Regions from separate parts of the Paenarthrobacter sp. NPDC089307 genome, predicted to be linked through region 2. Evidence: predicted binding sites of a transcription regulator. Region 2 holds the regulator's gene; the other holds the start of a gene.
The links. The regulator LexA, encoded in region 2, represses DNA repair genes until DNA is damaged. The targets are predictions, from matches to a motif close to TCGAACANNTGTTCGA.

Region 1: the regulator LexA is predicted to act here: its motif matches at 5,277-5,292, upstream of AB0N72_RS05185 (Y-family DNA polymerase).

Annotation. Positions count from the first base shown of each region.
Region 1 covers NZ_JBFBHE010000002.1:279,059-290,236, forward strand. The annotation lists gene nirB (nitrite reductase large subunit NirB) at 1-1,668, shown strand, start outside; gene cobA (uroporphyrinogen-III C-methyltransferase) at 1,681-2,715, shown strand; gene AB0N72_RS05180 (uroporphyrinogen-III synthase) at 2,728-3,885, shown strand; gene AB0N72_RS05185 (Y-family DNA polymerase) at 3,914-5,212, opposite strand; gene AB0N72_RS05190 (sugar porter family MFS transporter) at 5,393-6,862, opposite strand; gene AB0N72_RS05195 (LacI family DNA-binding transcriptional regulator) at 6,997-8,013, shown strand; gene umuD (translesion error-prone DNA polymerase V autoproteolytic subunit) at 8,004-8,435, opposite strand; gene AB0N72_RS05205 (dihydrofolate reductase family protein) at 8,530-9,123, opposite strand; gene AB0N72_RS05210 (SDR family oxidoreductase) at 9,172-9,942, opposite strand; gene AB0N72_RS05215 (hypothetical protein) at 10,015-10,446, shown strand; gene AB0N72_RS05220 (GMC oxidoreductase) at 10,596-11,178, shown strand, end outside.
Region 2 covers NZ_JBFBHE010000002.1:45,650-56,827, reverse strand. The annotation lists gene recA (recombinase RecA) at 1-156, shown strand, start outside; gene AB0N72_RS04210 (regulatory protein RecX) at 146-688, shown strand; gene miaB (tRNA (N6-isopentenyl adenosine(37)-C2)-methylthiotransferase MiaB) at 688-2,217, shown strand; gene miaA (tRNA (adenosine(37)-N6)-dimethylallyltransferase MiaA) at 2,234-3,187, shown strand; gene dapF (diaminopimelate epimerase) at 3,198-4,166, shown strand; gene AB0N72_RS04190 (methyltransferase) at 4,147-4,761, opposite strand; gene hflX (GTPase HflX) at 5,278-6,840, shown strand; gene AB0N72_RS04180 (ATP-dependent DNA helicase) at 6,833-8,893, shown strand; gene lexA (transcriptional repressor LexA) at 8,946-9,689, opposite strand; gene AB0N72_RS04170 (LysM peptidoglycan-binding domain-containing protein) at 10,032-10,391, shown strand; gene AB0N72_RS04165 (histidinol-phosphate transaminase) at 10,484-11,178, shown strand, end outside.

The sequences.
Region 1 (11,178 bases), 230 kb from region 2:
GCTGAAATCGTCGCGGACCGGTTGCACGGCGGAGAAGCGACGTTCCCTGGTTTCGACACCGCCACCAAGCTCAAGCTCTCCGGTGTGGATGTCGCCAGCTTCGGCGACGCTTTTGCCCGGACTGAGCACGCCCTCGAAATTGTTTACGCTGACCCCGCCCGGGGCGTTTACCAGAAGATCGTCACCACTGACGATGCGAAGACCCTCTTGGGCGGGATATTCGTGGGCGACGCTTCGCCCTACATGAGCTTGCGCCCGCTCCTGGGCCGTGAACTGCCTGCCGAACCGGGAGCGTACCTGAGCGCCGCCGGGGGTGGCGAAGCTCCGGAGACCGAACTCCCGGACGATGCCATCCTGTGCTCCTGCAACAACGTAGCCGCAGGTACTATCCGCGACACCATCAATGGTTGTGGCGCTTGCGAAGGCAACGCCCCGGTCCAGGAACTCAGCGAGCTCAAGGGATGCACCCGGGCCGGAACCCAGTGCGGTTCCTGCGTTCCCATGCTGAAGAAACTCCTTGAAGGCGAGCTGACGAAGTCCGGCATCGAGGTCTCCAAAGCCCTGTGCGAACACATCAGCCTCTCGCGCCAGGAACTCTTCGATGCCATCCGCGTCCTGGAACTGACCTCCTTCGAGGACATCATGGCCAAGTACGGCACCGGCGCGGGCTGCGACATCTGCAAGCCGACCATCGCCTCCATCCTGGCCAGCCAGCACTCCGCCTACGTCCTGGACGCCGGCCGTGGTTCGCTTCAGGACACCAATGACCGCGCCCTTGCGAACATGCAAAAGGACGGCACCTACTCCGTGGTTCCCCGCATTGCCGGCGGTGAGATCACCCCCAAGGGCCTTGGGGTCATCGCGGCGGTGGCTGAGAAGTACAACCTGTACACCAAGATCACCGGTGGCCAGCGGATCGACATGTTCGGAGCCCGGCTCGAGCAACTGCCGGATATCTGGAAGGAGCTGGTGGACGCCGGCTTCGAATCGGGCCAGGCCTATGGGAAGAGCCTGCGCACTGTGAAGTCGTGTGTTGGATCCACATGGTGCCGCTTCGGTGTCCAGGATTCCGTGGCCATGGCCATCGCGCTGGAGCTGCGCTACCGCGGACTCCGCAGCCCGCACAAACTCAAAATGGGCGTTTCCGGTTGTGCCCGCGAGTGCGCCGAGGCCAGGGGCAAGGACGTCGGTGTGATCGCTACCGCGGACGGCTGGAACCTGTATGTTGGCGGAAACGGCGGAGCCACTCCCGCGCATGCCAAGCTGCTCGCCAAAGACCTCGATGACGAAACACTGCTGAAGTACATCGACCGGTACTTGATGTACTACATCCGGACCGCTGACCGCCTGCAGCGCACTGCCCGCTGGCAGGAAGAGCTCGACGGCGACATCAAGCACGTCGAGGATGTGGTGGTCCACGATTCCCTGGGCATTGCCGCCGAGCTTGAAGCCGCGATGGCCAAGCACATCGACACCTATGAGGACGAGTGGGCCGAAACGTTGAAGGATCCGGAGCGGCTCCGCCGATTCCGCTCCTTCGTCAACGCCCCCGACCAGAAGGACGAGTCCATTGCCTTCGTTCCGGAGCGCGGCCAAATCCGCCCTGCCACGAACGAAGAAAAGGGCGGCGTGCTCATCGCCTCCACCATCCCGGTCCGCAGCGAATAACAAGGGGTCCCCATGCAGCTCACCATTGATCTCACCGGCCGCGATGTCCTGGTCACAGGATCCGATAAAACCGCACGCCAGGCTGTTCGCCGCTACCGGAGCGCGGGAGCCAACGTCCACCGCCTGAGCACGCCCGACGGCGTACCGTCGGACGGCCAGCTTCCCGAGCGCCCGTTCCTGGTGGCGGTAGTGGACGACGGCGACGACGGCTGGGTTGCGCTGGTGGAACGCTGCCGCGAAGCCGGCATCCCGGTAGCGTTCGAGCCTGCCCCAGGCGCCGAGGGACATGTGACCCTGGTAGGCGGAGGCCCGGGCGCCCTGGACCTCCTGACGGTAGGGGCCTTGGATGCTCTGCGTGATGCGGACGTCGTGTTTTACGACCGCCTGGCTCCCTACCAGGAACTGGCCGGGCTGACCTCTGCGGACCTGGTGGATGTTGGAAAGCAGCCTGGCCTCCACAAGGTCACACAACGCGACATCGAAAAGCTCATGGTGGAAGCGGCCCTGATGGGCAAGAACGTGGTCAGGCTCAAGGGTGGCGATCCCTACGTCTTCGGGCGTGGCGGTGAGGAAGTGGCTGCCTGCGTCGCCGCCGGTGTTCCGGTCCGCGTCATTTCCGGGGTCACCAGCGCGATCTCCGTCCCCGCTGCCGCAGGTATCCCGGTGACGCACCGCGAAGTGAGCCACATGTTCACCGTGGTGTCCGGGCACGCACCCTTGACGGAAAAGGAGCACACCCACCTCGCCGGCCTTGGGGGCACCCTCGTGGTCCTCATGGGAATCGGAACACTCCCCCAGCTGGCGGCCGGATTGCGCCGGGCAGGGATGAGATCCGACATGCCCATGGCCGTAGTGGAACGTGGCTACCGGCCGGGCCAGCGCACCACCATTGCCGATCTCGGTAGTATCGAAACGGCTGCGACCGGCTGCAGCAACCCCGCCGTGCTGGTCATTGGCGAGGTTGTCCGGGTGGCCGAGGCCAACCGGAACCACGCCGAAGCATCCGCTGAACTGAGCCGGCTCGCGGCTTCGCTCCTTGAAGCCTGAAGGTAAGAACACATGACTGTTGCACGTGCCATCGAAGTCCAGGACCCCAATACCGCCCCGGACGTTTCCGAGGCCACCGACGCGCCCTTGGATGGGTTCCGTATCGGGGTCACCTCGCACCGCCGTTCCCGCGACCTCATCGAGGCCCTGGAACGGCGCGGTGCGAGCGTCCTGCACGCCCCAGCGCTGAAGATCGCCCCCGTCCAGGAGGACATGATCCTCATTGAGGACACCCGGACCATCATCGAGGCGAAGCCGGACATCTGCATAGCCACCACTGCCTACGGGATGCGCCGCTGGTGCGAAGCAGCCGATTCCTTTGGCATCGGCGAACAGCTCCTGGAAACTTTGTCCGCCTGCCGCATGTTCGTGCGCGGGCCCAAGGCACGCGGCGCCGTACGCGCGGCCGGCCTGGCCGACGTCGGAATCAGTAGCGACGAAACCACGGCAACCCTGGTGGACATGCTCCTCGTGGAGGGCGTGCGCGGCAAGACCGTGGCCGTGCAGTTGCACGGGTACACGGACGTTCGCCAGCTTGAGAGGCTCCGCATGTCCGGCGCGACCGTGCTGACCGTGACTCCCTACCGTTGGGTCAAGCCGGACGGTGAAGACAAGCTGCCGCGCCTGATCGAAGCTGTGGTCAGCGGCAACCTCGACGTCCTGACTTTCACCAGCGCACCGGCCGTTGACGCCATGTGGAGCACCGCCCATGAGATGGGCCTCTACCGCCAACTCATTGAAGCGCTCAAGGGTCCGGTGACTGTAGCCGCGGTAGGGCCGGTCACCGCACAGCCCTTGGTCGACGCCGGGCTGACGCCGCTGATCCCTGACCGATACCGCATGGGTGCACTCATTCGTCTTGTGACCGAGCACCTGTCCTTGAATCATGTGCGCCGCTTGGAGACCAAGAGCGCCACGATCGAACTGCGGGGGCGCTGCCTTCGGATCGACGGCGAGGTTGTGGACCTGGCGCCCGCCCCCCTCCTGCTGTTGCGGGCGCTGCTCGGAGCCGGCGGGGCGGTCCTGTCCCGCGAAGCACTCTCGGATTTGCTGGACCTGCGCGGTTCCGTGCATGCCCTGGACATGACGGTCAGCCGGCTGCGGTCCTCGCTCCCGGACGGCAAACTTGTGGAAACAGTGGTGAAGCGAGGGTACCGGCTCCGGGCATAGCTTTGCGGCCTCGCCGTTCTGCGCCACGCTACGCCGCCTTCACCATAGGGAGCTCGTCCCAGTGGGTGGTGTAGCGGGGGCTGAGCATGTCCCGTTTCATGGACCAGTCCGGACCGCCTTTGATGCCTGCGTGTCCCAGGCCGATGGAGCCTCGGCCGTAGCGCTTGCTGACCTCCTCCAGCAAACTTCCGATGCCCCGTTCCTCGTGCCGGTTCTCGAAGATTTCCAGGGGTTTTTGGTTGCCGGTGGGGCGGAGGTCGGTGACCATGATTCCGGCCTTGGCATACCTCATGCCTTCCTGGATTTTGGGAACGAGGGCGTGCGCAGCCCTGGTGAGCAGCACAGGATCCGCCGTGGGCATGGGCAGTTTGACGTTGACGGCCGGAAACGATGAATCGTTCGGGTTGTAGACAGACGTTTGCGCGAATGCAGTCAGCAGTTTCGCCTGGAGGTCATGCTTGGCCAGCCTGGCGCTCGCCATCTGCCCGTATACGCTGAGCACTTGCCGCATCCCGGCTGCGGTAGTGATGGGCGTTGAGAAGGAACGCGAGAAGATCAGCTGGTCCCGTCCGATGCGTTCCTCCTCCATGGGAATGCAGGGCGTCCCTTGCAGTTCCAAAACGGTACGCATCATGACTACGGAAAATTTGTCCCGCAGGGCCACAGGATTCGCCCGCACGAGGTCCATGATGGAGAAAATCCCCATCGCGTTCAGGCGCTTGGTAAGCCGGGTGGCCACGCCCCAGATCTCGATAACGGAAAGCCGGGACATGAGGGCCTCGCGCTCGGCTTCCGGAACCGAGTCCCAACGGCATACTCCCGCGAACGCTGGATTGTGCTTGGCCCATTTATTGGCCAGCTTGGCGAGGGTCTTGGTCCGGGCAATACCGACGCACACCGGAACCCCTACGTGCCTCCGGCAAGCATCCTTGATGGTTCTTCCCAGTTGCAGCAATTCTGCCGGCTGGCCCTTGACGCCCAGGAATGCTTCGTCGATCGAATAGACCTCCTGCCACGCCGAGTAGCGGCTCAGCAACTCCATGATCCGCGAGCTGATGTCCCCGTAAAGCTCGTAATTGCTGGAGAGCGCAACGAGCCCCCATTCCTTGGCCCGTGGCGCCAACTTGAACCACGGGTCTCCGAGACCGATGCCGAGCTTTTTTGCCTCGGGGGATCTTGTCACGGCGCATCCATCGTTATTGGAGAGTACTATCAGCGGCTTGCCCTCCAACGCAGGATTGAAGGCCCGTTCCGCCGAAGCGTAGAAGCAGTTGATGTCCACGTGGGCGATCTCCTGCATCTGGTGCATAAGCGCTGGCCTGGACATCGGTCCTCCTCGGTTAGGCAGTAGCATGCGTGCCCGCAGGAAAGGGAAAGGACACGCCGTGCACTCGAATATATATTCGAATGATTCAACTGTACCTCCGCCGTCCGACAACGAAACATCCCGCCGTCCGGACTGTGGAAAAGTCCGGAGGACGGGATGCCGGCGCAGCGTGAAACCGAGTTACGGACCGGCGGAGGGGGCCTTCTTGTGTACCAGGTAGATGGCGCCAGTGGAGACGTCTTCTTCCAGCGCTTCCAGGGTGCGTCCGCGGGTCTCAGGGACCTGCGTGTAGATGAAGATGAGGGCCGCGATCCCCACAACCCCAAAGAGGAAGAACGTACCCGTGATCCCCACTCCGGCAACCAGGCTGGGGAAGAACAAGCCCAAAAGAGCGTTGGCAATCCAGAGGCAGAACACCGAAAGGCCGATGGCAAAACCCCGGACGTGCAGCGGGAAAATCTCGGACAGCATCACCCAGACGGCGATATTGAGGAAGGTCTGCATCGAACCCACAAACGCCACCACCAGGAAAAGGATCACGAACGGACGGGCGGCATTGCCCACCGGCAGAACGATCGAAGCGATACCAATGAGGAAGTGGCACACAGTGGTCAGGGTGAAGCCGAGCAGCAGCGTGGTGCGGCGGTTGACCCGCTGCATCAGGGTCAGCGCAATAACACCGCCAACCACCGCGATCACTCCGGGAGCGATGTTGGCGATCAGGGCCGCGCTGGAGTCAAAGCCGGCCTCGACCAGCACGGACTGGCCGTAGTACATGATCGAGTTGATGCCGGTCAGCTGCTGCGCGACACCCAGTCCGATGCCCACCAGGATGATGCGAAGTATCCACTTGTCCTTAAGCGCGCCCCACGACGTCGCCTTCGACGCCCGCTCTTCTTCGGCAAGGTGCTTCACGTCGGCCATTTCGGCCTCGGCGCGTTCAACCGACCGAATGGTTTTGAGGACCACCAGGGCCTCTTCCCATCGTCCCTTTGAAATCAGCCAGCGTGGTGATTCGGGCATACGGAGCATGCCGAAGAACAGTGCGATGGCGGGCAGGGCAGCAACGGCAAGCATGACCCGCCACACGCCCCCGAACTCTCCCCAGACATTCCCGATGATGGCGTTGACCACGAACGCTGCGAGCTGGCCGATGACGATCATGAGCTCGTTCCGCCCGGCCAGCGAACCGCGGATCTCGTAGGGCGCCAGCTCGGCAAGGAATACAGGCACTACTGTCGAAGCTCCCCCCACAGCCAGGCCAAGAATGACACGCCCCAGCACCATGACTTCGAAATTCGGCGCGAAGACGCAGGCAATGGTTCCCGCCAGGAACAGCACCGCGAGCAGGATGATGGACTTCCGGCGGCCCCACGAATCGGAGAGGCGGCCGCCTCCAACAGCTCCGGCCGCTGCCCCGAACAGCAGGGAACTGGTCACGATCCCTTCGGTCAGGGGCGTCAGGTCCAGGTCAGCGGTCATCGGCCTCAGGGCACCGTTAATGACACCAGTGTCATAGCCGAACAACAGTCCACCGAAGGTTGCGACCAAGGCGACGAGGCCGAGGCGCTTTCGGTGCGGACCATTGGTCAGGGGAGGAAGGGATGCCCCATGGGCGCCTTCCCGCTGCATTTGCGTTGCAGACATCAGGACTCCTTTGTCGGTGTGTTGCGGGTCATGCTCATCCGCTCTAAACCCAGACTAACGCGCGAAAGGCTTAAATGTAAGGTCAAACTAACAAACTCCCAGTTTTACCCTTTCTGCGACATGGGAGGATGGAGGGCATGGCCCCCGACCGCCCGCACCGCCCCGCCACGCAAAGTGATGTCGCCCGGGAAGTTGGTGTCTCCAGAACACTTGTGTCATTCGCCTTCCGCGGAGCCCCTGGAGTCAGCGGAGAAACCAAAGAAGCCATCTTCGAAGCCGCCAAACGTCTGGGATACCGGCCCAACGCCGCAGCGGCCGATCTGGCACGCAAGCACCGTTCCGCCGTCGGGCTTTATCTGATGGATATGCGGAACGAAATCTACGCCGACATTCTCAGCGGCGTCCGCATGACCCTTCCGCAGGACGGCAACCGGCTGATCCTGAGCGTATCCCGGTCGGTCGGTGGCGTTGACGCGGGCGCGCTGGAGTCCCTTATCGAAGCCCGGGCGGGGATCATCATTGCCGCGACGCTCCTGGATCCGGACGAGCGCGTGCAGGAACTGGCGCAGATAGTGCCACTTGTCAGCGTCACGCGCCCCGTGCCCGGCGTGGACAGCGTGTACTCGGACGACGCCATGGGGGCAAGGGCCGCCACGGAGCACCTCCTCGCCCTCGGACACCAGCGCATCGTCCATCTGGCCGGCCCCGTTTACGACGGACACACCGCCCGGAGGCGGAGTTACCAAAAAACCATGCGCGACGCCGGGCTGAAGCCCCAAACGCTGTCCGCCGAAGACTTCACGCAGGAAGCCGGACAACGCGCCGCCACCAGCCTGCTGAATCAGCCCGACCGCCCCACAGCGATTTTCACCCACAATGATCAACTGGCCCTGGGCGTCCGCGAAGCCGCCTACGCCTTGGGCCTGTCGATCCCGCATGACCTGTCCCTGGTGGGCTACGACAATTCGAGGATCGCCAAGCTGCACGGCATCGACCTCACCACAGTTGACCTTGGCGCTGTTACCCTGGGCCAGGCCGCGGGCGCGATAGCGTTGGATCGGCTCAGGAATCCGGAGGGTCCCATCGCGGACGAACGGCTCATCCCAGAATTGGTGGTCCGCAACTCGACAGCAGCGCCGGGCGCCTACACGTGATGCAGGCACGTGGTGGCAACACCCCAGATTGTCAGCTCCGATAACGCCGCCACCCTGATGTCCGGAAATGTGGGGTTGTCCGCCTGCAGCACCACACCTGTTGGGGTGATTCGCAACCGCTTGACGGTCAGCTCACCATCCAGGACAGCCACGACGACGGACCCGTCCTTGGGCTCCAGCGCCCGGTTGACGATCAGCTCGTCGCCGTCGCTGATTCCCGCCGCCTCCATTGACTGACCGGTCACCCGCACCACGAAGGTGCTGGTGACGTCCTTGATCAGGTGCTCATTGAGGTCGATCCGGCCATCGAAGTAGTCCTGCGCCGGCGACGGGTACCCAGCCGCCACGGACACAGGAGCCAACAACACCGACACCAGGGAAAAGCCCGCATTTATCACGCGGGGGCCGACTATCACGCCCACAACACACCTTTATTCGAATATATGTTCGATGCTTCAGTGTACAGCGGTGTGAGGACATTCTGCGCGCCGTCTGCTTCGCCGAGAGTGGCGTTCCCTAGCCGACTCTGTAGCGGAGGTGTGAGACCAGGCTCGTACCCCGAACCTCCAGCGGCTCAAGCTTGAGGTCACCCACGCCATCGAGCAATCTCTCACCGGCCCCCAGGACGATCGGCGCCACGTGAAGCCGCAGCTCGTCGATCAGCCCGGCGGACAGGAACTGCCGGGCAGTCGACGCTCCCCCGGCGACGGCAACGTTCTTGTCACCTGCGGCTTCACGGGCCCGGGACAGGACCGACCCGATGTCATCATTGACGAAGTGGAACGTGGTGCCGCCCTCCATCACCATGGGCTCATGGGCGTGGGAGGTCAGAACGAATACAGGTGCATGGTACGGCGGTTCTTCACCCCACCAACCACGCCAATCCTCCGGCCACACCCCGTCTCCCGGACCGGCGAACATGTTCCGGCCCATGATGTAGGCCCCGGCTTCCAGGATCCCGGCAACCTCGACTGCGTTGATGTCCCGTTCCTTGAACTGCCAGCGGTGGAGCTTTTCCCCGCCCTCCCCGAGCGGTTGCTCCATGCTCTGGTGGGGTCCGGCAACAAAGCCGTCGAGGGACACGGTGAGGTCACATGTAACGAGGGTCATGGGCCCATCCTGCCATCGGGACGGCCCGGGCCACCAGAGCAAGCCACGTCAGGAGACGTTGAAGCCGCCGTTGCTGTGCAGGACCTGACCGTTGATCCAGGAACCGGCGTCGGAAAACAGGAAGCGCACCAGGTTGGTAGTGTCCGAAGCAGTGCCAAGGCGTCCCGCAGGGGTGGCGCCCGTCGCCCACTCCCGCACGCCGTCGTCCATCCAGCCGGTATCAATGGGGCCTGGGTTGATGACGTTGGCCCGCACTCCTTTTTCACCCAGTTCGACGGCGGCCGCTCTCACGATCCGGTCCAGGGCACCTTTGCTGGCACCATAGGGCAGGTTGTGGACCGTGTGATCACTCGTCAATGCCACGATCCGGCCACCCACGGTTCCCGCAGGAACAGGCGGCAACTGCTCGGCGAGGGCCTTGATCAGCAGCCAGGTGGCACGGGCATTCACATCAAAATGGCGATCCCAACTTTCCACGGAAGTTGTGAGGATGCTGCTGTCCACCGATTCGCAATGGGACATGACCAAACCGGTCACGGGTCCCATCCTCTGACCTTCAGCGATCAACGCCGCCGGAACGGCAGGCTCGCTGAGGTCGCCCGGCATAAGTTCGACGGCGGCGCCAAGTTCGCGGCATTCGGCGGCAATGGCGGTGACGTCCTCCGGGGACGCCTCGAGGCCGAGCCTGTCGTCGTAGGGCTTCCAGTGGTTGATGATCAGATTCCATCCGTCTTCCGCGAGGCCGATGGCAAGAGCGGCCCCGATGGAACGCCTCCTGCCAACACCCGTGAGGACTGCAACCTTTGAGCGATGGTCCATGCATGAACCCTATGCGGCAACAGCGGCAGGTCCTACGCTGAAGCTGTTCATACCCCGACAAAAGGGACAGCCATGGCACGCGAACCGGAACCAAGCCTGGAGCAGTTGGACATCCTTGTGGGCGTATGGGAGACCACGATCCCCAGCGCCGGAACACAGGGCCGCACAACCTTTGAATGGTTGGAAGGCGGCGGCTTCCTCATCCAGCGCTCCACAGTGCAACGGCCGGAATATCCCAATGCAGTCAGCATCATTGGTGCAACCGGTTCCGACGGGGCCTTCCAGCAGCATTACTTCGACTCACGGGGCGTTGCCCGGATCTACGACATGACGCTCAGGGACAACCTTTGGACGCTCTACCGGGATGGACCGGACTGGCCCCAGCGCTTCGTTGGCAGATTCAGCGGCGACGGCAACACCATCACCGCCCGTTTGGAGCGCGGAACGTACCCCGGCGGACCACTGGAGCACGACTTCGACATGGTGTACAGGCGAATCACCTGACCCCGCACCCGAACAGGATTACTCCACCTCATTTACAGATTCCACGCCCGGTGGGAACATAAGGCCCATAGTCCGCGGAGGCAACGCCCGGCCACGCCGGCGCCCTCTGCCGCTGCCATGTAGTCAGCTCTCCTTTGAGAGGAACGGCCGTGGGTCGTCTGGGGACCGGGAACAGTGGGGACGCGGGTCCCGAACCCGCCGGTGATCCCCGACGCCGCAGTCCGGACGGCATCGAAAAAGTGGACGCCGTGGTTGTTGGTTCGGGCTTCGGCGGCTCGGTTGCGGCCCTGCGCCTGGCCGAAGCAGGACAATCAGTGGTGCTGATGGAACGCGGAAAACCCTACCCGCCGGGTAGTTTCGCGCGCTCGCCGTCGGAAATGGGCAGGAACTTCTGGGACCCGGACCGCGGTTTGTACGGGCTCTTCGACGCATGGACGTTCCGCGGCACGGAGGGGCTGGTCTCCAGCGGCCTCGGCGGCGGCTCGCTGATCTACGCAAACGTGCTGCTGCGCAAGGACGAGAAGTGGTTCGTCAACGAATCCCCCGTCCCAGGGGGCGGCTACGAGAACTGGCCCTTTACCAGGGCCGACCTTGATCCCTTCTACAAAGCCGCAGAGGACATGCTCCAACCCGTTCCATACCCGTATCAGGACACGGCCAAGACGATGGCCATGGAAAAAACAGCAGCAAACCTGGGCCTCTCCATCACCCGTCCGCCGATCGCCGTCACGT
Region 2 (11,178 bases):
GGCGATCAACTCGGCCAGGGCATGGAAAACTCCCGGCGGTTCCTGCGCGACAACCCTGAGCTGGCACAGGAACTGGAGCGTTTGATCAAGGAGAAGCTTGGCGTCGGCGTCAAGCCGGAGGAAGACTCCCCGAAGCTGAAGGCCGTTGACGGCTAGGACCGGGCCGGACCCGGACTCTGCGGTAGCTGCAGATTCCGAGCCCGACCCCGAATCCGTGGCGCGCGCCATCGTCCTTCGGCAATTGACGATGGCGCCACGGAGCCGGCTGCAGCTGTCGCGCAAACTGGCGGAGCGCAACGTTCCCGAGGACGTTGCGGAGGCGGTCCTGGACCGCTTCGAGGAGGTCCAGCTGATTGACGATGCTGAATTCGCCAGGATGTGGGTGCGCAGCCGTTCGCAAAGCAAGAAGCTTGCCAAGGGGGCGATTCGTCGCGAACTGGCGGACAAGGGCATCGTGCTCGAAGCTGCTGAGGACGCACTGTCGCAGCTCAGCGACCAGGATGAAGAAGCCGCCGCCAGGGAGCTTGTGCAGCGCAAGCTTCGTCCGGGTATGGATCTCTCGGATCGTTCCGAGCGCGACAAGTACACCCGCAGGCTGGCCTCCATGCTGGCGCGCAAGGGCTACGCCCCCTCTTTGGCGTTCAGGATCGTCGGTGAGGTGTTGGCAGAAGCCGGTACCCTTGAGTAGTGAGTTTGACCATTCCTTCCCCAACACCCGCCACCAGTCCTTCGGCTGAGCCCAGGACCTACCAGGTCCGGACCTTTGGCTGCCAGATGAACGTCCACGATTCCGAGCGCATGGCGGGCCTGCTTGAGGACGCTGGCTATGTGCCTGCTGAGGGCGACGTTGCCGACGTCGTTGTGTTCAACACGTGCGCCGTGCGGGAGAATGCGGATAACAAGCTCTACGGCAACCTTGGCCAACTGCGCCAGGTCAAAGAGGCCAATCCCGGCATGCAGATTGCTGTTGGTGGGTGCCTGGCCCAAAAGGACCGTGAAACCATCGTCCGAAAGGCGCCGTGGGTTGACGCCGTCTTTGGCACCCACAACGTAGGAGCCCTGCCGGCCCTCCTTAACCGCGCCCGGCACAACAATGAGGCCCAACTCGAGATCCTGGAGTCCTTGGACGTCTTCCCGTCCACCCTTCCCACCAAGCGGGAGTCCGTGTACTCGGGATGGGTTTCAATTTCCGTGGGGTGCAACAACACCTGCACGTTCTGCATTGTGCCTTCGCTGCGTGGCAAGGAGAAGGACCGGCGACCCGGCGAGATTCTGGCCGAGATCCAGGCCCTCGTTGATGACGGAGTGGTGGAAGTCACCTTGCTTGGGCAAAATGTGAACTCCTATGGGGTGGAATTCGGAGATCGCCAGGCCTTCTCCAAACTGCTGCGTGCATGCGGGGACATCGAGGGACTCGAGCGCGTACGCTTCACCAGCCCCCATCCCGCCGCGTTCACGGATGATGTCATTGACGCCATGGCGGAAACCCCCAATGTGATGCCACAGCTGCATATGCCGCTGCAATCGGGATCGGACAAAGTCCTCAAGGACATGCGTCGGTCGTACCGTTCCAGCCGCTTCCTGGGCATCCTGGACAAGGTGCGGGAAAGGATTCCGCACGCTGCCATCACCACTGACATCATCGTGGGCTTCCCGGGTGAAACCGAGGAAGATTTCCAGGCGACGTTGGACGTCGTGGAAAAGTCGCGGTTTTCCTCGGCTTTCACCTTCCAGTACTCCAAGCGTCCGGGGACACCGGCCGCCGACTTGCCGGAGCAATTGCCCAAAGCGGTGGTCCAGGAACGCTTCGAACGGCTCACGGCGCTGCAGGATCGCATTGCCGCCGAGGAAAACGCTGCACAGCTGGGCCGGAAGGTCGAGGTCCTGGTGACAGCCCAGGCAGGCCGGAAGGCCGGGGAGACACACCGGTTGTCCGGGCGCACGCAAGACCAGAGGCTGGTGCACTTCTCCGTCCCTGCCGGGGCTGTTACTCCACGCCCCGGCGATTTCGTCACTGTGACCATCACCGAGGCTGCGGCGTTCCACCTGGTGGCGGATCCCGCGTCAGCCAGTGACTACGTCGTGCGGCGTTCACGGGCAGGAGATGCTTGGGACCGGTCGCAGGCCGATTCCTGCGGCGTTCCCGGACCGGGGACATCAAACGGCAAGACTGGCGTGTCTTTGGGCATGCCGGCGCTGCCGGTCCGCCGCGCGTAGCAGCGTCGTCCGAACGATGCTGCATTCCCAGCAAGCCCAACCGGTTATTGCCATCGTCGGCCCAACGGGCTCGGGCAAGTCGGATCTGGGCGTCAACCTTGCCTTGGCCCTTGGCGGAGAAGTCATCAATGCCGATGCGCTCCAGTTCTATCGGGGCATGGACATCGGCACAGCCAAGATCAGCGTTGAAGAGCGCAAAGGCGTTCCGCACCACCTCCTGGACACCCTGGACGTCACGCAGGAAGCAAACGTGGCTGACTTCCAGCTCGAATGCCGCGCAACCATTGACGACATCCACGCGAGGGGAAAGCGGGCCATTCTGGTCGGTGGCTCCGGACTTTACGTCCGCGCAGCCCTGGACGTCCTGGAGTTTCCGGGTACGGATCCAGCTGTGCGCAGGCGCCTGGAGGACGAATGCGAAACCAAGGGGCTGGCCCCACTCAGGGCCCGCCTTGAGGAAGTGGACCCCGTGTCGGCAGCACGTCTCGGCGATGCCCGTCGCATTATCCGCGCACTGGAGGTCTACGAACTGACAGCTCGCCCTTTCAGCTCCTTCATGCCTACGCGGGAGTACCACCAACCGGCTGTGCAGATCGGTCTGTCAGTGGACCGTGACGAACTCAGGGAGCGCCTGGGACACCGGGTGCATCGAATGGTCGACGCCGGCCTTGAGCATGAGGTCGGGCTGCTCGAAGCCCAAGGGCTCCGTCGCGGGAAAACGGCGTCACGGGCTTTGGGATACGCACAGTTCCTCAAGGTCCTGGACGGTGAAATGGACGTGCCCACTGCAGTTGAGGAAACCATCGTTGCCACGAGGCAGTTCGCACGCCGGCAACTCACCTGGTTCCGCGCCGACCCGCGGATCTCCTGGCTGGGTTGGAAAGACCCGGATGCGGTGTCCAAGGCCGTCTCCGTAGTCCGCAGCCAGGATCACCTGGGCAATTTCGGGCCGAACACACGTGGAAGGTAGCCTTGGTTCCATGGATGAAACCGCCTCAGTTCCCACCCGTCAGCCTTCGGCTGCCGACGCCTCCGATGCCACGTCAAGCCTTGCCGGATTGGCGTTTTCCAAGGGGCACGGAACCGGCAATGACTTCGTCCTGATCGCTGATCCAGGCGACGCCCACGAGATCACTCCGGGGCAGGTAGCGCAACTGTGCGACCGCCATACGGGCATCGGGGGCGATGGCCTCATCCGTGCCGTTCCTTCCCGGTTCCTCCCGGAGGGGCGCGCATTGCTGGAGGTGGATCCTGCCGCGGAGTGGTTCATGGACTACCGCAATGGAGACGGCTCGTTATCGGAGATGTGCGGCAATGGCGTTCGCGTCTTCGTCCACTTCCTCAACGAGCAGGGCCTGGTGGACCTCGGGCCGGGCGAAACGCTCACCATCGGCACCCGCGGCGGCATCAAGAAAGTAGTGCGCACCGCTAACGGATACGCCGTTGACATGGGCCCGTGGGAGTTCATTTTCCCCGAGGAGGCCACCAGCAAGGCCATGGACGCCTTGGTCAGCGCTGACGGCCTGGAAGTGGCCCGGCCGGGCCTTTCGGTAAGTATGGGCAACCCGCACACCGTGGTCGCCTTGGCAGAACTCAGCGAGCTTTCAGCCACCCAACTGTTCAAGGCTCCCGTTGTTGATCCCAAGCCGGCCAACGGCACCAACGTTGAATTCGTCGTTCCCGCTGAACCGTTGGTCGAAAACGGGGTGGGAACCATCACCATGCGCGTGCATGAGCGTGGAGTGGGGGAGACCCAGTCCTGTGGGACAGGAGCCTGCGCAGCTGCAGTAGCAATACGTCACTGGGCCGGCAGTTCCGCGCCCAACGACTGGCACGTAAAGGTTCCGGGCGGGGTCGTGGGTGTTAAGTTCTTCCCCGGGGCAGGTGGCCGTGAACACGTTGAGTTGAGCGGCCCTGCCGTCATTGTGGCTAGCGGGACGCTTTCCTGACGCGGATGATCCTGAAGGACTTGGACGTGCTTTCGCGGGAAACAGTGAAGGATGCATCCAGTTCCGCGGCCAGCCAGCGCTGCAGGGAGTCCGAGCCCAGGTTCTTCTGAACCACCAGCCAGGCGTTCCCGCCTGGCGCCAGCCGGGGCAACCACGTCAGCAGCAGTGAGTGCAGTTCGTCTTTGCCAATCCGGATAGGCGGATTGGACCAAATGGTGTCGAACTCGACGGCGGGGTCCACCTCGTGTGGGAGGCTGGCGGTGACGTTGTCCAACCCAAGCGCCGCTGCGTTCTCGTTGGTCAGGGCGACGCAGCGTTCGTTGACGTCGACGGCGAACACGCGGGCATGCGGGGCTTTCAGGCCAAGGGTCAGGGCTATCGGACCCCAACCGCAGCCGATGTCCAGCAGGTTCCCGTTGGGAGAGGGCGGCGGAACGTCCGACAGGAGAATCGCAGTGCCTTTGTCCACGCCGTCGGGGCTGAAGATCCCCGAGGACGTCTGCAGGTGGCGCGTTGCCCCCGCGAGCTCCACTGTCAGAGGCTTGCGGGTGAACGGTCCGGCCGGCTGGGCGGTGAAATAGTGTGCAGACTCCATAATTTGCCAGATTAGTTGGCTATCGGCGCCTTGGGAAACCGTCATCGACCAAGGCCTGGTTTGACACTGCTGGTAGTATTGAAGTCATGTTCTTGATCTTTGAGTAATCAGCCGAATCCGCCTGAATTGTCAGGCGTTCAACGGCACCGCCCGCGATGCAGGCCCGGCTTGGCATATACGCCCAGCCCGCGGCCTTTCCGCCCGGCAGGTCCCACCGGCATTCGTCCAGCATCCATTTCCACGGTGCCGGACACTCAGAAGATCAAGCCCCACCCAATTCATACCCAGGATTGCGCGATCATGCGATTCCTGACGGGGCAGTTCGACGACTTCCGACAGGCCGGGGCCTCCCTGCGGATACACCTGCCAGATCACCTTCGCCACGGCCCCAACAAGCCAGTGGCGTTCAGCACACAGGAGGCCACTTTGGCCCAAGCCCGTCAGCCCAGCGCGAAGAGCGCCCCATCAAGCAACAAACAGCACTATTCTGGAATTGCCGAACAGTCTAAGGAGACCATGACCACCCAGAAGCACTCCGGATCCGATTCCGACGCCCAGGACATGAGTCCTGAACAAATCCAGGCCGTCATTGACCGGATTCTTTCCAAGGATGTCCCTGCGCAGGCAACCGATGACAACGACGCCAACGGCGTGTTCGGCAAGGCACAGGCGATTTCCACCCTGGACCAAGAGCACAGCATCTACGACGGCGACCAGGAAGACCTCGCTGAGCGCCGCGCCTTGCGCCGCACCGCCGGATTGTCCACCGAACTCGAAGACGTCACAGAGGTTGAATACCGGCAGTTGCGCCTCGAAAGGGTCGTATTGGCCGGCTTGTGGACAGAAGGAACCTTGGCCGACGCTGAGAACTCCTTGCGCGAACTGGCAGCCCTCGCCGAAACCGCAGGTTCAGAGGTACTCGACGGTTTGGTTCAACGGCGTACCAAGCCGGACCCCGGGACGTTCCTTGGATCGGGCAAGGCACAGGAACTCAAGGACATTGTTGCAGCCACCGGCGCGGATACCGTGGTGGTTGACACCGAACTGGCGCCCTCACAGCGACGCGGACTTGAGGACATCGTTAAGGTCAAGGTCGTTGACCGGACCACCCTGATCCTGGACATCTTCGCCCAGCACGCCAAGAGCCGTGAAGGCAAGGCGCAAGTTGAGCTCGCACAGTTGGAATACCTGCTTCCGCGCCTGCGCGGTTGGGGTGATTCCATGTCCCGCCAGGCCGGTGGCCAGGTAGGTGGAGCCGGCGCAGGCATGGGATCGCGCGGTCCCGGTGAAACCAAGATCGAACTGGACCGTCGTCGCATCCGCACGCGCATGGCTAAACTGCGCCGTGAAATCGCCGCGATGAAGCCGGCCCGGGAGACCAAGCGCGCCAACCGCCGTCGTAATGCTGTTCCGTCGGTGGCGATTGCCGGGTACACCAACGCCGGTAAGTCGTCGCTGTTGAACCGCCTTACTGACGCAGGCGTCCTGGTGGAGAACGCCCTGTTCGCCACCTTGGATCCCACTGTCCGTAAAGCGCAGACCCCTGATGGCATTGGCTACACGTTGGCCGACACCGTGGGATTCGTGCGCTCCCTGCCCACCCAGCTGGTGGAAGCCTTCCGGTCAACGCTGGAAGAGGTGGCTGATGCGGACCTCATCCTTCACGTCGTCGATGCTTCCCATCCGGACCCCGAAGGGCAGATCGCCGCAGTCCGCGCTGTCTTTACCGAGGTTGATGCGCGCAAGGTTCCCGAGATCATCGTCCTGAACAAGGTTGATGTGGCTGATCCCTTCGTGGTGGAACGCCTCAAGCAGAAGGAAGCGCGGCACGCTGTGGTTTCCACCCGTACGGGCCAGGGAATCGCCGAACTGCTCGAGGACATCAGCCGCTCCATCCCGCGCCCGGGCGTGCGGCTTGAGCTGCTTATTCCTTACGATCGCGGCGAATTGATCAGTAAGTTGCACAGCTCCGATTCGGAAATCCTCAGCATCGAGCACGAGGAAAACGGTACGCGCGTCGTTGTCATGGTCCGCGAAGGATTGGCAGCCGAGCTGGAGTCATTCGTCAGCAATGGTTGAGAAGGTGGCGGCGGACGCCGTCGAGTCGGTGGGGGAGAAGACCACCCTCGAGTTGTTGGACCGGGCTGTAGCGGGCATGGGCGGCCAAAGCCGTGCCGGCCAGCACGAAATGGCCAAGCATGTCACCCGGGCCATCGAGACCGGGGAGCATCTGCTGGTCCAGGCGGGAACGGGAACAGGCAAGTCTTTGGCTTACCTGATTCCGTTGATCGCCCATTCCATGGACAGCGATAAACCGACACTCGTGTCCACCGCCACCCTGGCGCTCCAGACCCAGATTGTTGGCCGGGATCTTCCCCGGCTGCTGGAGACCATCAATCCTGCCCTGGAGCGTCCGGTCAACGTAGCGCTCGTCAAGGGACGGGCCAACTACGTCTGCCTTCAGAAACTTGAAGGCGGCTTTCCCAGCGAAGAACCTTCCGAAGGACAGCTCTTCTCCTTGGGCGAGGACACCAGCGTTCCGCACTTCGCGGCGTCCATGGGTGGGCCGCAATCGCAGCTTGGCAAGGAAGTGGTCCGGCTCCGTGAATGGGCTGAAAAGACCTCCACCGGAGACCGCGACGAACTGATGCCCGGTGTCACCGACCGTGCTTGGCGGCAGGTGTCCGTGACCTCGATGGAATGCCTCGGTGCACAAAAGTGCCCCGTCGCCGAGGAGTGCTTCAGCGAGCTTGCCCGGTCCCGCGCTGCTGAAGCCGATGTCGTGGTCACCAACCACGCCATGCTGGCTGTCAGCGCTTTTGAAGGCTTGGCAGTCCTGCCTGAATACGATGTTGTGGTGGTGGACGAAGCCCACGAACTGCAGGACCGGGTTACAGGTGCGGTGTCGGGGCAGTTGTCGGTGGCCATGGTCCACGCAGCTGCATCGAGTGCCCGGAAACACACGGCCATCACAGTCGATGCCCTCAATGCTGCCGCGGACCGCTTGGCTATGGCCATCGCCGGTGTCCCCAACGGGCTCTTGCCGAACGGGCTCAACGACGAACAGCTCGATTGCCTCGACCAGTTGCGCGATGCCACGCGGGCTGCCCTGTCCGATTCGAAGACAGATCCCTCAAACGCCGCCGACGGCGGCAGGCAGCTGGCCAGGTCACGGCTCATGCTGATCCTCGAGCTGTGCGAGCGGATGCTCGCCGCCAAGGAGAACCGGGAGGTCGTGTGGTTCTCGCGCAACAGCACTTTTGATCCCCAGCAGGGATACTCACAACCGGACGAGACGGCGCCGGCGCTCATCAACATCGCACCGCTGAGCGTTGCGGGCCGTTTGCGTGAGGGATTGTTCGCCGGACACACTGTGGTGCTGACCTCCGCCACGCTGGCGATTGGCTCGGCTTTTGAACCTGCAGCCGGAGGGCTTGGCCTGATTGGCGACGGCGCTCCCAGCTGGACAGGCATCGACGTCGGATCGCCTTTCGACTACCCCAAGCAGGGGGTGCTGTATGTGGCGAAGCACCTTCCCAAACCCGGCCGCGGCACCTCCCCGGAGGCCTTGGACGAGCTGGAAGACCTGATCCGGGCATCTGGCGGGGGAGCGCTGTGTCTCTTCTCCTCGCGGCGGGCAGCCGAAGAGGCGGCCGACGCAATGCGCCTACGACTGGATGTGGACATCCTTTGCCAAGGCGAGTCCACCATGGCGGCCCTGGTTAAGCAGTTCGCCGACGAGCCCGATACCTGCCTCTTCGGAACGATGTCGCTGTGGCAGGGTGTGGATGTCCCGGGTGGTTCATGCCGCCTCGTGGTCATTGACCGTATTCCGTTTCCGCGTCCCGACGATCCTTTGATGACGGCACGGTCCCGCGCGGTGGCGCAGTCAGGCGGGAATGGATTCATGGCAGTCTCGGCCACTCACGCAGCTATCCGTCTTGCCCAGGGTGCCGGGCGCCTGATCCGCTCCACCGGGGACAAAGGCGTGGTGGCGGTACTCGATCCCCGCCTCTCCACGGAGAGGTACGGCGGATTCCTGCGGGCCGCCCTGCCGCCGTTCTGGGCGACTACGGACCGTTCGGTGGTACGTGGTGTCCTGGAGCGGTTGGGATCCTCCAGGAAGGCCTGACGGGCCCCCTGCCGCGCCCTGGAGGCGCTGCCCCGGAGGCCAACGAGGGAAGCTAGAGGGACCGAAGTACGGAGACGACCTTGCCCATGATGGTTGCCTGGTCGCCGAGGATGGGTTCGTACTGGGTGTTCTGGGGCAGCAGCCAGGTATGGCCATCCCGCTGGCGGAATGTTTTCACAGTGGCTTCATCATCCAGCAGCGCAGCCACGATGTCCCCGTTGATGGCATCGTTCTGGCGGCGGACAACTACCCAGTCCCCGTCGCAGATGGCGGCATCGATCATGGAGTCTCCGGCGACCTTCAGCATGAAGAGCTCGCCGTGTCCCACGAGCTGCCTGGGCAGGGGGAGTACGTCCTCCACAGTCTGGTCGGCGAGGATGGGGCCACCTGCCGCGATGCGGCCTACCAGGGGAACCATGGCGGTATCGCTTGCGCTGGCAAGCTCCGTGACGGCCAGGCCGCCGGTGCTCCTGAGGCTTGCCGGTGCTTCGACACCCGGGATCGGACCGCCATCAAGTGTCAGCGGCATCAGCACTTCCATGGCCCGGGGCCGCTTGGGATCCCTGCGGAGGTAGCCAAGCTTTTCGAGCTGCGAGAGCTGGTGCGTGACGCTGGACAGGCTGGCCAGTCCTACGGTGTCGCCGATTTCACGCATGCTGGGTGGATAGCCGTTGTCGTTGACGGAACGCTGAATCGTCTCCAGGATCTTCTTCTGGCGCACGGTAAGGCTCTTGGGAGACTTTTGAGGCTGTTGGCTCCGCAGGGGTGCCCCGCCGCCTGTGGCTTTCGCTGCCATGTTCGCCAATGCCTTTCGTTCCGCCCCGAAGTGAGCCGGGGATGCAGGGCCTGAAAAAATGTCAGACCCTCCTGTTCCACTGAAACAGTGCTGTTTCTTCACTCAAACGTAGGGCAGCCACAGGCGTTTATCAAACATTTGTTCTAGCGAGTCTCGACACCGTTCGTTGATAAGTGCTAAAAATGTCATAGCAAGGTTCGAATATGTGTTCTATAAACACCGTCCCAAGGCTTGATGTTCGAACAGGACGTTCGAACACCGGGCAAGGCCGGGAACACAAAGAATTGGCAGCCCTGCTCCGGAAGCCCCGGAGCAAGGCAATAGCTCAGAAGGGCTCAGCTCATGTCCGCAATCACTTCGTTCGCTGATTTCCGCACCACCCAGGCACCCGCCCGCCTGCGCCTCACCCGCCGGGGCCGCATGGTCTTCTTTGGTATCCCGGCAATGCTCCTGGTGGCCGCCCTGCTTAGCCTGGCCGGTTTCATCACTTCCCCTGCCAAGGCTTCCGACTCCCAGGCGCAGCTGCAGCCGCCGGTTGCTGTGTCTGTGACCGTTCAGCCGGGCCAGTCCCTGTGGGGCATCGCCGGCGCTGCGGCTCCGGAACGGGATCCCCGTGATGTCATCGCCGAAATCATCCAGCTCAATGACCTCCGTGGCGGACGCATTCTTCCCGGGCAGCAGCTGTTCGTACCGGCCCACTGAAACGGCCGATGCACGGTGCCGATCGTGCGCCCGGATCTCTGCCCGGACGTCACAGTTACTCGGCAGTCCCAGTGGCCCCTTAAACTGTTCTAGTGAGTGAGCAGCTTGAGCGACTTGACCGACTTCCCCTCCGGACCAACCTGCGTGGACTGAGCCCCTATGGCGCACCGCAGCTCGATGTCCCCGTCCTGCTCAACGTCAACGAGAACACCCATGGCGTGCCAGCCGATGTCCAAGCTGCCATTACAGAGGCTGTGGCAGCAGCTGCAACTGGACTGAACCGCTATCCGGACCGCGAGTTCACTGACCTCCGCGAGGCCCTAGCCCAGTACCTTGGCCACGGCCTCTCTGCAGAGAACATCTGGGCCGCCAACGGATCAAACGAGGTCCTTCAGCAGATTCTCCAGGCGTTCGGCGGCCCGGGACGCAGGGCCCTTGGCTTCCCTCCCACGTACTCGATGTACCCGCTGCTGGCGAGCGGCACTGATACCGAGTACATCCGCGGAGTCCGCGCCGACGACTACGGTTTGGACGCGGAGTCTGCAGCTGCCCAGGTTCGGGAAACCGGGGCCAACATCGTCTTTCTGTGCTCCCCGAACAACCCCACGGGTACGGGCTTGGGCCTGGATGTGGTTGAGGCTGTGTATCGCGCCGGCGAAGCAAGCCAGGCCATTGTGATCGTGGATGAGGCGTACCACGAGTTCGCGCACGACAACACCCCGAGCGCCTTGACCTTGCTGCCCGGCCGTGAGCGGTTGATCGTTTCGCGCACCATGAGCAAGGCCTT